3 regions of the Alteromonas mediterranea DE genome follow, and region 3 is predicted to be linked to each of the others. Evidence: predicted binding sites of a transcription regulator. Region 3 holds the regulator's gene; each other region holds the start of a gene.
What was found. The regulator ArgR, encoded in region 3, controls arginine synthesis, uptake and breakdown. The targets are predictions, from matches to a motif close to ANTGAATANNTATTCANT.
Positions count from the first base shown of each region.

Region 1: MADE_RS02370 (aspartate aminotransferase family protein) is a predicted target of ArgR. The motif match lies at 2,347-2,364, and genes of this name have one in related genera.
Region 2: MADE_RS15480 (N-acetylmuramoyl-L-alanine amidase) is a predicted target of ArgR. The motif match lies at 1,938-1,955, and genes of this name have one in related genera.

Region 1 covers NC_011138.3:528,858-533,182, reverse strand. The annotation lists gene MADE_RS02380 (anthranilate synthase component II) at 73-657, shown strand; gene MADE_RS02375 (HDOD domain-containing protein) at 952-2,118, shown strand; gene MADE_RS02370 (aspartate aminotransferase family protein) at 2,585-3,793, shown strand; gene astA (arginine N-succinyltransferase) at 3,814-4,325, shown strand, end outside.
Region 2 covers NC_011138.3:3,490,214-3,494,538, forward strand. The annotation lists gene arcB (aerobic respiration two-component sensor histidine kinase ArcB) at 1-856, opposite strand, end outside; gene MADE_RS15480 (N-acetylmuramoyl-L-alanine amidase) at 954-1,901, opposite strand; gene gltB (glutamate synthase large subunit) at 2,576-4,325, shown strand, end outside.
Region 3 covers NC_011138.3:3,824,489-3,828,813, forward strand. The annotation lists gene MADE_RS16950 (hypothetical protein) at 93-902, shown strand; gene mdh (malate dehydrogenase) at 1,093-2,031, opposite strand; gene argR (transcriptional regulator ArgR) at 2,271-2,735, shown strand; gene MADE_RS16965 (type 1 glutamine amidotransferase domain-containing protein) at 2,820-3,503, opposite strand; gene MADE_RS16970 (TonB-dependent receptor) at 3,696-4,325, opposite strand, start outside.

The sequences.
Region 1 (4,325 bases), 1.2 Mb from region 3:
CCACGACGGGCAAGTATCACCCTTCGTGGCCATCACTTTCGCCTAACAGGATTACCTAGGAATAGCGCTGCTGTGTTGCTGTTAATTGATAATTTCGATTCATTCACTCATAACCTTGCTCGGTACTTCACAGAACTTGGTGCCAACGTTGAAGTGGTGAGAAACAATGCACTGACTATCGACGACATAGAACGCCTTGCCCCTTCACAGCTTGTTATATCCCCCGGTCCGTGTACACCGAACGAAGCCGGTATAAGCTTATCTGCTATTTCTCATTTCCCCGGTAAACTGCCTATTTTAGGTGTGTGCCTAGGCCATCAGGCTATCGGCCAGGTGTTTGGTGCTGATGTAGTAGGCGCTCAAGAAATAAAACACGGCAAGGTTTCCACGTTAAAGCACAAGCAAACCGGTTTGTTTAAAACGCTTCCCAAAGCCTTTAACGTTACCCGCTACCACTCACTTGTGTTAAACCCAACAACAATGCCTCGTTCTCTTCAGGTTGACGCATGGTGCGAGACCGCACAAGGTAGGAAAGAGATCATGGCTATTTCGCATACCCAACACCCCATATGGGGGGTACAGTATCATCCCGAATCACTGCTCACTGAACATGGTCACAGTGTGCTAGACGCTTTTTTGCGCTTCAAAATGCCTTAAGTTAATTCAACTACTGCCGATACGTTTTAGTAGTGTAAAAGCTGACGCTTTAAAGGCAGTATTTCTCGCAATTCACTGATTTTTCGTTTAACTTTCATAAGTCCATTTAGTGTTGGCACGCTAAATAGTGGTTATGTATCAACGGGGAAGCGCTATATCAGGGTTGATGAAAAATTATGTCGTTCGAAAAGCCGTAGCTGTTATTTATTCCATTGCAGAACGAACGTTATAAGGCCCCTGATGTACGATAATATTGCCGTTCAACAAAAAGTTATGAGCAGGAGTGCTTTTAATATGACAATGGGGGCAACCACACCGCCCACAATCGACGAACGATTCGAGAACATGCTTATTTCTCCAGAACGCGTGCTCGAAATGCTAGGAAGGCGTCGAGTTGGTGAAGTGAGCTTCGAACAATCTGAACAAGGTGACGCTCGTCGGCTACTGCTGAATGTTGAGAAAGTGGCGATTGAGAATAAGCGCCTGCAAGAAAAAACGGAAGCAACCTATCAAGAGTCGGTAAGCCATCAACTTCACGAGATACTTTTCGAAGAGTTGACCGAGCAACTCAGCTATACCGACGAACTTGTACAAAACGTACTTAATTTACCAGAAAACATCGGCGAATTGCTTGATGCGCTCTCAGTAAGGGCGTGTTCTGTCTCTAAATTAGAGCCCATCGCCGCTACCATGCCGTGGCTTTACGATGAGCTTATCGTTGTCGTTAATACCCCCCAATTTAGACGTAAAGACTCTCGCGGTCGCATTATCGTTGTTGAAACGCTGAGAACGGCGCTTAGCTTTTTAGGTATAGAAAACTTACGCACCTTAATCCCTTCGCTAATTTTAAAGCGCGCTATGCCGCAAATTACCGACCCCTATCCGTTAATCAAGCAAAAGCTTACACGCTATTCGACGGGTGTAGCCATGACAACAAAGCGCTTAGGGATTATCAATGACATTAACAAAAATACCGCCTATACGTTGGGTATGCTAAGTAACTTAGGGCGCTGTGCAGTAACACGGCTTTACTTCAAACTGTTTGATAAAATTCAGCTTCACCTGCTAAAAGAGTGTCAAAAAGACAAGGAGCAAAAGCGACATGAAGCCTTACTTAAAATAACTCCCTCAGCAAATCATCTTATTGCTATGCAACAAGAGTTTGCCGATGCAGTAAGTGCCGACATCATGGAATGGATGAATTTGAAACGGCTGCCTATAGCATCGCCTATGCGGGATTGTGCGAACAAGATACCGGCTGAAAGTGGTAGCCTGTGCAAAGTACTTCATCAGGCTCGCTCTTATACACAAGTTCGGATGTTACACCAATTGAAACTGGTTGAGATGAAAGATGTAAAGCCTCTTTTTGTAGAACAAAAGTACCCTCAAGGGGCCCTTGAGAAACTTAAAACTATCGATATTTTTACTCTTCCATTAGTTAAAAACGAAGACAGTCATTAAAAATTTAGTGGATATTCATGCACTCGTTATGCAATGTGCAACATGAAATTCACTTATCCTCTAGAAAACGGGCTTTCCTTACGGCTTTGCCCGCCAACCTCAGTATAGACATGCGTGTTTGGACGATACTTTTTTCAACAATTTACTCGCGCAGCAATGCTGCTATAGCCAGCGTATAACCGTTTTCCAAGCAGAAAACTCGATTATTACTAAATGATATAGCCCAGTAGTTAATAGTTATTCACTTTTCCTGCAAATTAAGCCACAGTCCTTATAAATAAAGGGCTGCAGCCTTTTAGGAAGAAGACAAATGTTAAAAAAAATGGCATACTGTAAACCAAATCCGATTAGTTTTTATGCGCTAAAATAATGTTGCGTGCTTAAGAGTGGGAAGAAATTCTCTTCCAATGCTTTACGAACATGAACACAAAAAAGTGGTTTAGCGCCCAATGCAGAGGTAACAAAGATGAACGTAACTCGCGCTACATTTGATGATGTAATGGTTCCTAACTATAACCCAGCAGGTATGGTACCTGTTCGAGGTGAAGGTTCACGCGTATGGGATCAAGAGGGTGCTGAGTACATCGACTTTGCAGGCGGTATCGCAGTAAATGTTTTAGGCCACTGCCATCCTGAGCTAGTTAAAGCACTAAATGAACAAGGCAGCAAGCTTTGGCATTTAAGTAATGTATTTACCAACGAACCCGCGCTTCGCCTTGCTAAAAAGCTTAACGATGCCACCTTTTCCGACAAAGTTTATTTTGCGAACTCAGGTGCAGAAGCTAATGAGGCGGCGCTAAAATTAGCTCGTCGCTGGGCGCTAGACAAGCACGGCGAAGATAAGAACCAAATCATTGCGTTTAATAAAGGTTTCCACGGCCGTACGTTCTTTACCGTAACGGTTGGGGGTCAAGCGGCTTACTCTGATGGTTTTGGCCCTAAGCCGGGCGCAGTTGACCATTGTGATTACAACGACCTCGCTGCATTTGAAGCACTTATCTCTGACAAAACCTGTGCGGTAATGATGGAGCCATTGCAAGGCGAAGGCGGCATCATTCCACCAGACGCTGACTTTGTAAAAGGGGTTCGCGAGCTATGCGACAAGCACAACGCGCTACTTATATTTGATGAAGTCCAGTCAGGCGTTGGTCGTACTGGCCACCTGTATGCTTACATGGGTCTTGGCGTAACACCGGATATCCTTACCACAGCAAAATCGTTAGGCGGCGGCTTTCCAATTGGTGCCATGCTAACTACAAATGATATTGCCGCACACCTTAAACCAGGCACTCACGGCAGTACGTACGGCGGAAACCCATTGGCCTGTGCGGTTGCGGAAAAAGCATTAGATATCGTTAATCAGCCAGAAGTACTTGAAGGTGTACTTAAAAAAGAAGCGCTTTTCCGTGAGCTTTTAGGTGCGATTAACGAAAAATACAACGTATTTGAAGAAGTTCGTGGTCAAGGCATGCTGCTAGGCTGTGCACTAAATGAAAAATACCAAGGTCGCGCCCGTGACTTCATGATGGCAGCAACGAAAGAAAACCTAATGTGCTTGGTTGCCGGTATGAACGTGATTCGTTTTGCGCCTTCATTGGTTATCCCTGATGAAGACATTAAAGAAGGTTTAGCACGTTTTGAGCGCGCCGTTGCCGCCGTTGTAAACGCCGAATAATTACAACACGAGTAGCGAACATGAATATCATTCGCCCTATTACAAAGGCCGACTATAACGCGCTGAAAGAAATTGCCGTTGAATCGGGTATTGGCTTTACGTCACTGCCCGTTAACGACGAGTTACTACAGCGCAAAATTGATCGTGCAGAAACTGCGTTTAACAAACCTAACGTAACCGAGCCTGGCGATGAGTCATACTTGTTTGTAATGGAAGATACCACTTCCGGTACGGTTGTGGGCACGACAGGTATTGAAGCTGCAGTTGGTATTGACGATGCTTTCTATCACTACCATTTAAGTAAAGTAGTGCATGCTTCTCGCGAGCTAAACATTCACAATACGGTAGACATTTTAACGTTTTGTAATGACTACACCGGTGTCACTGAAATCTGCACCCTCTTTCTTCGTGAGCAAGCGCGAGGCGGTATTAACGGCCGCTTCCTGTCTAAAGTTCGCTTCTTGTTTATGATGGAACATCGCGAGCGCTTTTCAGAAACCGTGATTGCCGAAATGCGTGGTGTAAGTGACGA
Region 2 (4,325 bases), 330 kb from region 3:
TGTCAGTACTGGCTTTAGCAGCGGCATTTTCGGCTTGTTTGCGTTCCGTCATGTCTCGACCAAACGACAATAACCCCAAACGATTACCTTCTTTGTCGAAGAAAGGCACGCGCTTCATTTCGAAGTAGCGTCGGCGGCCATCGGCGAAGCGCAGCCATAACTCTTCCGTAATACTTGCGTTGGTTTCGAGTACCTCGTGATCACTGGCAACAATTTGTCGGGCCAGTTCTTCTTCGTACACGTCTTTAGGGGTTAACCCCAGAAGCTCTTGCTCAGTTTTCCCCGTCATTAACTCTGCAATGCGGTTACAACCTGCAAAACGGCCCTCTTCGTTGCGGTAATAAATGAGGTCGGGAGAGGCATCAATAATTGAACGCAATAAAGTAGATAAGCGGCGTGCTTGTGCCTCTTGCTCTGACTTGTCTTGAATCTCTCTTTCTAAGTCTTTGAACAGCGCTTCGCGCTCTTCTTGCGCCTGTTTCCTCTGCTCTATCTCGTGATTAAGCTGGCGAATATTACTTTGAAGTTCTCGATTAAGGAAAACATCCTCTTCGCGCAAGCTCTCTAGTTGACTCACTACCTCTTTAAGATTGGTACGTGAGTTTTCTAACTGTTTAATTAATTCACTAAAGAAATACAGCACCCACGGTGCCGACAGCATAGTTAGAATAACTGCGCTGATGAAGTCATCAGGCTGAACTTGGCTGCCCATGCTAACGCGAATTACGTATGAGCCGCCTAGCGTAAATACAAGCGAAAGAACAACAAATAGTATGCTGAGCTTTAGCGTGCCGAAACGCTGCACAAATTGAGCAAAACGAATTGCCCAAGAATCGTTGGGTGAATCTGAATGCATGTACGTCTAATATAAGCTTATTTTGCCTTTATCCTATCAGGCTTTCACCACTACGGGAATGCGTTAAACACGCTAACTGTAACCTCATAACGTAACGCTACGTTTTAAACGGCGACTTTTCTGTAATCTCATTAATATAACGGGTGTTAACCCAACCTACTTTTGTAAAGGAGACTTTCGCCCACTCTCCCTGCTTTTCTAGCACCTTTAATACTTCACCTTTGTGCAACCCATTTTCAATAAGAGGAAAAGAGACATTTGGCCCTTTACGCACATTGAGTGCGTTAGCACTTACGTTAGCCACGCGATTTACCGGGCTGGCAATATGTCGCGGCACGGCATCGTGCGCTTCTCTTTGTAAGCTGCCCGTATGGACACCGTTACTTTCCGTGTGCGTTTCGTCTTCACTTATTTCAAGCAGTACCTGTTCTCTGATTTGATGCATCGGAAATGCCGGACCAGGGTCTACTTTACGCGAAGGCGCTATCTCATCGTGACCTACCACAACAGAAATTGGGTAGTGTTCGCAAAGCACTTTGCACAGGCTTATTGTGGAGGCAATCTGAATATCAGTATATTTATGCCAATAGCCTAAAACTGATTGGTTGGGGTGTTGTGCAGCTATCACTTCACTTTCTCTATAAACGTTCCCAAACCAGCTTTCATAGGTGCCGTCGCCTCTAGGCTTTAGTTGCCCGGCATTATCTAGCTCTATTCCTATGGAGTATCTGTTTAGCCCGCTTCGCCCCTTGTAATGACTTTTGCCAGCGTGCCACCCTATTTTGTTGGTGGGCAACATTTGAACGATATCGCCGTTACGCCCTAAAGCGAAGTGCGCTGAAACACCACTTTCAGCATTAGTTAAGACGTTGACAGAGGAGTCTAAACTACTTCCAGCAGTGAAATGAATGACAATGGTATCGGGAGCGCCAGTCTGAAACGCCCCAGAAGTATTCGGTGAAGCAGTAAATTTGACATTTTCACCAATGAGGCGGTGTTCGTATACATCAAATGAGAGCCTAGGTGTCGCGTGTAGGATAGTCATTCAATATTCCTTATTGATTAGTTTGCACGCGACTACAGTGAATTTTTATTCTTTTCATATCACCAGAGCTTACGCATTGTTTGCACTCTCAGCGTGCGTGAGCATACTGCGAACTACAGGCTATGTTTTTACCTAGCCTTACATTTGAACAACTTTTAACCAATATAGCAAACAGCTAATATTTGTGGAATCATAACTTTACAATTTAATAAAAATACACAGCAAACCCACATTGACAACATAAAACAACGAAAATAAAGAATATTTATTCACCATTAAAATTCAAATGAGAACTAATATCATTTATGTACTGGTGAATTATTAATTTTTTCACTTGATAACATTTTTATTACAATTGTAAGCAACGGGATATAAATACATGTATTTAAAGAAATTAATTATATTTATACAAAAACTATATAACGCTTACAATTTTAGCGTTTGATTTTAGTTTTCAATGTGGGTATTTTGTACGGCCCGCATGGCAATAATGCATAAAAATGCGGAAACGACTGGTATCCTCTAATAATAAATAAACGACAAGAAAGACGCATATTGCGAGCAATACCGCGCGCAAGCAAAAAAGACGTCTAACAATGTTGTGATACGCACACCTAGGCGCATCTACACGCAACGCATACCTTGCCCAGTCTTAAGGTTGAAGGAGTTAAGAGATGAGTTTATATAATCCCAATGATTCCCGGGACAACTGTGGGTTTGGCTTAATCGCTCACACTCACGGGGAAGCCAGTCATGAATTGGTAACCACTGCAATACACGGCCTTGACCGTATGCAGCATCGTGGCGGTATCGCCGCAGACGGGAAAACCGGTGACGGCTGTGGTTTATTACTACAGAAGCCGGATGCGTTCTTCCATGCAATCGCCGAAGATAATGGCTGGAAACTCAGCAAAAAATACGGCGTGGGCATGATTTTCTTAAGTCAGGACCCTGTACTTGCGCAAGCCGCGCGTGAAGTACTTAATGAAGAACTTGAAAAAGAAACACTTTCAGTAGTGGGCTGGCGCGAAGTGCCTGTTGACCGCTCGGTACTGGGTGAATTAGCGCTTACAGGCGTTCCACAAATTGAACAAGTATTTGTGAACGCACCAGCGGGCTGGAGAAAACGCGACCTTGAGCGTCGCTTATATATGATCCGTCGCCGCGCTGAAAAACGCCTTGAAGCAGATCCAGATTTTTACGTAGCGTGTTTATCAGGCTTAGTAACGATCTATAAAGGCTTGGTGATGCCAAAAGACTTGCCAGCCTTCTATCACGATCTTGCCGATGAGCGCATGCAAAGCGCGATCTGCGTTTTCCACCAGCGCTTCTCGACAAACACGTTACCACGCTGGCCGCTAGCTCAACCCTTCCGTTTCCTTGCGCATAATGGTGAAATTAACACCATCAAAGGCAACCGCGACTGGGCAATGGCACGTGCCGCGAAATTTTCAACGCCACTTATTCCAGATTTAAAAGACGCCGCCCCTTTCGTGAATACCGAAGGGTCTGATTCGTCATCGCTGGATAACATGCTAGAGCTATTTCTAGCTGGCGGTATGGATTTATTCCGTGCCATGCGTTTACTGGTTCCACCAGCCTATCAAAACAACAAAACCATGGATGATGACCTTCGTGCATTCTACGAGTTTAACTCAATGCACATGGAACCATGGGATGGCCCTGCCGGTATCGTTTTAACCAACGGCCGTCACGTAGCCTGTAACCTTGATAGAAACGGCTTGCGTCCAGCTCGCTATGTCATTACCAAAAATGGGTTTATTACTCTAGCCTCAGAAGTAGGTATTTGGGATTACGAGCAAGCTGACGTGATTGAGAAAGGCCGCGTTGGTCCAGGTGAAATGCTTGCCGTAGATACTTACACGGGCAAAATCTGGCGCTCTACAGAAATTGATGATGACCTTAAAGCTCGCCACCCTTATAAAGAGTGGTTAGATAAGCACATTCGTCACCTTACGCCAATTGAGCAGCTTGATGCCTCGCTTATTGGTAAGCGCGTATTTGATGACGATGCCATGGCGGTCTACCACAAGCTACACGCCTACAGCTACGAAGAAATTCAACAAGTTGTAAAAGTTCTCGCGAAAGACGGTCAAGAAGCCGTTGGCTCTATGGGCGACGATACGCCAATGGCGGTAATGTCATCGCGCCAGCGCACGGTTTACGATTACTTCCGTCAGCAGTTTGCCCAGGTAACCAATCCACCTATCGACCCGCTACGTGAAAACCACGTCATGTCGTTGGCAACCTGTATTGGCCGCGAGCAAAACGTATTTAGCGAAACATCGGGTTACGCTGACCGCGTGTTATTCGACTCGCCGGTATTAATGTATACCGACCTTAAACAATTGCGTGAATTTAACCCAGACAACTACTACTCAGAAGTAGTAGAGCTTCAATACG
Region 3 (4,325 bases):
ATATTCTTCCCTCCAATCACTCAAATAGCTTTAATCATGAAAAAAAACCGTTATCTTATTTATCGACATAACAATTTCATAAAGGACTAAACATGCATTTGCTACCGGCCTTAGCAGGTTTATTGTTGGGGATTTCGACATTAAGTTTACAAGCGAAACCGCTATCACTGTCACCCGGATTGTGGGAAGGAATTAGTGAAGATGAAATGCAGTATAAACTTCTCCAAATAAACGATAGCGGCGAACATTTTCTTTATGAAATCCACATACCTTCAGGCCTGAGGTACGCCAAACGCTCAGCCTTTAGTGATGAGGATATATCCTGTAAAGAGAACCGATGTACGATCAGTACCATTATCGAAGAAGACGTAACCCGTTCGCTTACTCTGTCCCCTTACCTAGACACCAGCTTTACCGCGCTTGAATCAAACTACAATGACAATAAAGGCTTACTTTCCACTAGTTACCGACTCATAAAACAAGAATCTAGCTCAACGCCTCGCAAGTTTTTCGAGAAATACGGTACTTTGCTAAACAATGCGGAACGCGCAAACGACGAGACGCCGTACGGTTTGTGGGTGGGCATTTTACATTATTTAGATAAACCAGAATTGGCTCTTCTTCAGTTGTATGAAGATAGACAAGGGTCGCTCACGGTTTTCAGAAAAGGGGAGACGAGTGAATTGGCTGTTAGCACACAGATCTCACCGAAAAATATCTCGCTTCAATACCCTATTGTTGAAATAACCACTTCCCACGCGACTTTTGCTACCCATCTTTTCCTTATGTCTGAAGGCAATAGCGTATTAAAAGGTTACGCTTACGCTGTACATAAAGGTGTAACTTTAGATGCCGGTGAAATCAGGCTTTTCGATATCACGAAATATCTTTCACTTAACTAATACACAAAGGTCGTAACAGAACCTTTAATCGCTGGGGTGATAAGAGCTGATAATAAAGTGGAAACTTGATGTGAAGTCTGAGAACGTAATTAAAATGTAGGCTCTCCACCGCAGAGAAGCGGTGGCGAAGCCTACAGGGAAGTATTCACGGCGTGCCTACGTTCAAAGGCCCGCCAATGATACTCACCGATTAGCCGTTTACGAAGTCAACGCCTAGCTTGATGTCGCCACGTAGGCCTTCAAGCATGTCGTTTTTCGCTTTTTCTTCGAATGCGCTAAGCTCGCCGTATGGCAAGATTTCTTCAACACCGTTTGCGCCAAGGCGTACTGGGTGTGCGAAGAATGCTGCGTCGTCGCTGTCGTCAGTTTGTACGTAAGTGTACTCAACCACATTCTCACCTTGCATTGCTGCAACTAGAGATAGACAGAAGCGTGCTGCTGCTTGACCCATTGAAAGAGTTGCAGAACCGCCGCCCGCTTTTGCTTCAACCACTTCAGTACCCGCATTCTGGATACGAGTGGTTAGGCTAGATACTTCTTCGTCTGTGAACTCTACGCCTTCAACTTGTGAAAGAAGAGGAAGGATTGTAGTACCAGAGTGACCACCGATTACCGGTACGTGCACTGAAGATACGTCAACATCTTTAAGTTCAGCAACAAACGTTTCAGCGCGGATAACGTCAAGTGTCGTTACACCGAAAAGCTTATTCTTGTCGTAAACGCCTTTTGCTTTTAGCGTTTCAGCTGCAATCGCAACAGTAGTGTTAACTGGGTTAGTGATGATACCAACACACGCGTTCGGGCAGTTATCAGCTACACCTTCGATTAGGTTTTTAACAATGCCGGCGTTGATGTTGAACAGATCAGAACGATCCATACCTGGCTTACGAGGCATACCCGCTGGAATTAGAACAACGTCTGCTCCAGTTAGTGCATCAGCTAGGTCATCTTTACCGTGACCGGTTACTTTTACCGCAGTGGGGATGTGGCTCAAATCAACGGCAACACCAGGAACAACTGGCGCTACGTCGTAAAGCGCTAAATCTGAACCTGCTGGCAATTGTGTTTTCAACAACAAAGACAGCGCCTGACCAATACCACCGGCAGCACCTAACACGGCTACTTTCATACCATTTCTCCTATGGGATTACTTCACGTATTTAAACGGAACGTCACACTAATGCAACGCGGGGGAAAACTCAATCACCGGATCGTCTTATTAACGTTATTTATGGCGATTTTATCTCGATATTCATTATCATGAATGATTATGCAAAGAAATTGCGCAAAGTCTACCTGTACGGCACAATATGGGCATAACAAATAAAATTCACCACACATAAACCCTCAGAAAAGAAAAGAGCGCTAATGGCAAACGCAAAACAAGAGCAACTCATCAAGGCTTTTAAAGAGATTCTTAAAGCGGAAAGTTATGGTTCACAAGGCGAAATTGTTGACGCATTAAAAGCACAAGGCTTTGACAATATCAGTCAGTCTAAAATTTCAAGAATGTTAAGTAAATTTGGGGCTGTGAGAACGCGCAACGCGCGCGGTGATATGGTTTACTGCCTTCCCCCTGAGTTAGGTATGCCTACGGCTAAAAGCCCCCTCAAACAGCTTGTATTAGACATTGTGCACAACAACGTGATGGTCATCATAAGAACTAGTCCAGGTGCAGCTCAACTTATCGCCCGCTTACTTGACTCGCTAAGTAAAAAAGATGGCGTGTTAGGTACAATCGCTGGTGATGATACCATTTTCATCGCTCCCGCTGATGTCACTAAAATTGAAGAATTAAGACAGCGCGTAGAAGATTTATTTGAGAATGTCTAGCCAGGGCGCTAAAAGCTAGGCAACCGAAAACAAGAAACCGCATACATGATGCGGTTTCCAACTACATTACAAATTAAAACGTTCTTAAGATAGAAGTTTGATCAATGCATCGGCTGCAGGACGTGACGATGGCGGGTTTTGCCCCGTCACCAACAATCCATCTGTACAGACTTTAACAGCAAAATCATCCGCGCTTTCATACTTACCGCCCTTTTTAACTAGCTCGTCTTCAACCAGATAAGGGACTACGTCAGTAAGCTCCATCGCAGCTTCTTCGCTATTTGAGAAGCCAGTAACCTGCTTGCCATCAACCAAATATTTGCCATCTGGCGTCTTAACATCTTTTAGCACGATGGGCGCGTGGCACACAGCCCCAACGGGTTTATTGGCTGCGATAGTGTCTTCAATCAATTTAATGGAATGCGCATTATCTGATAAGTCCCATAGCGGACCATGACCGCCCGGGTAGAAGACAGCGTCAAACTCATCTGCACGTACATCTTCTAGCGGAATAGTAGACGCTATGGCGCTTCGAGCCAGCTCATCTTTCGTGTATCGAATCGAATCGTCCGTCATTGCGTCGTCTGCAAGACTATTGGGGTCAATCGGTACCTGGCCGCCCATCGGTGACGCTAAGGTGATTGTATATCCCTCATCTTTAAATGCGTAGTATGGCGCAGCGAACTCTTCTAGCCACATGCCGGTTTTCTCGCCGGTGTCACCCATAATTTCGTGAGACGTCATTACCATTAGCATACGTTTTGACATAAGCCCTCCTTGCGAGCATCTAAAAATTTATCATGTGTTTGTTCGTTCAATGGAGAGACTTAGATCATAAGCAAAGACTATGCGCGCTCAGTAACAGGTGTGTGAGATAAATCGCAGGCATAAAAAAGTGCCACTTCCAGTTAAGGAGAGTGGCACCTAACACTACAACTTGTAGTTAGTGTTTACTACTTCTTAAAAGCGGTAGTTAACACCTACGCGGATTTCCCAAAGAGAAGGACCGCGAGATACGCTCTGCTCTGGTCTTGAGAACGCGCTGTACTCGTATTGACCTGCGTCATTGAAGTCCGCAGCAATAACTTCATCACCGCCGAAGCTACCTTGACGGAAGTCACCCCATTGGTCGTTGATTAAGTTGGTCAAGTTTTCGATTACGAAGAACGCGCTTGCTGTATGACCTTCATAGAAGCCAGGTAGCTCTTGAGATACACGTAGGTCAGCTTTAAACCACCAATCAGCAGTTTCACTGTTACGCTCAAGGATCTCGCCGCGCTCAAAGCCGTTATCTTCAACCCAACGGTTGAACTGTCTTTGAGCTTCTTCCGCAGTTTGAAGTACATCACCATCACGGTTTGTCTGATCAACAAACACTACGTTCGGATCGTTTACTTCAGGAATGTAAATAAGCTGACGAGCAAATACACCATCCCAAGGGAACGCTGAGTTGTTGCTGTGAACGTAAGAGAAAGGCTTACCTTCGTTAGCCGTTGCAAACAAGTTGAAACGTGTTGCATAACCGTCAAAGAACTCTGCAGTATAACCTAGTGAGAAGTTAAAGCGGTTGCCAACAGCGTAGTCAGACGT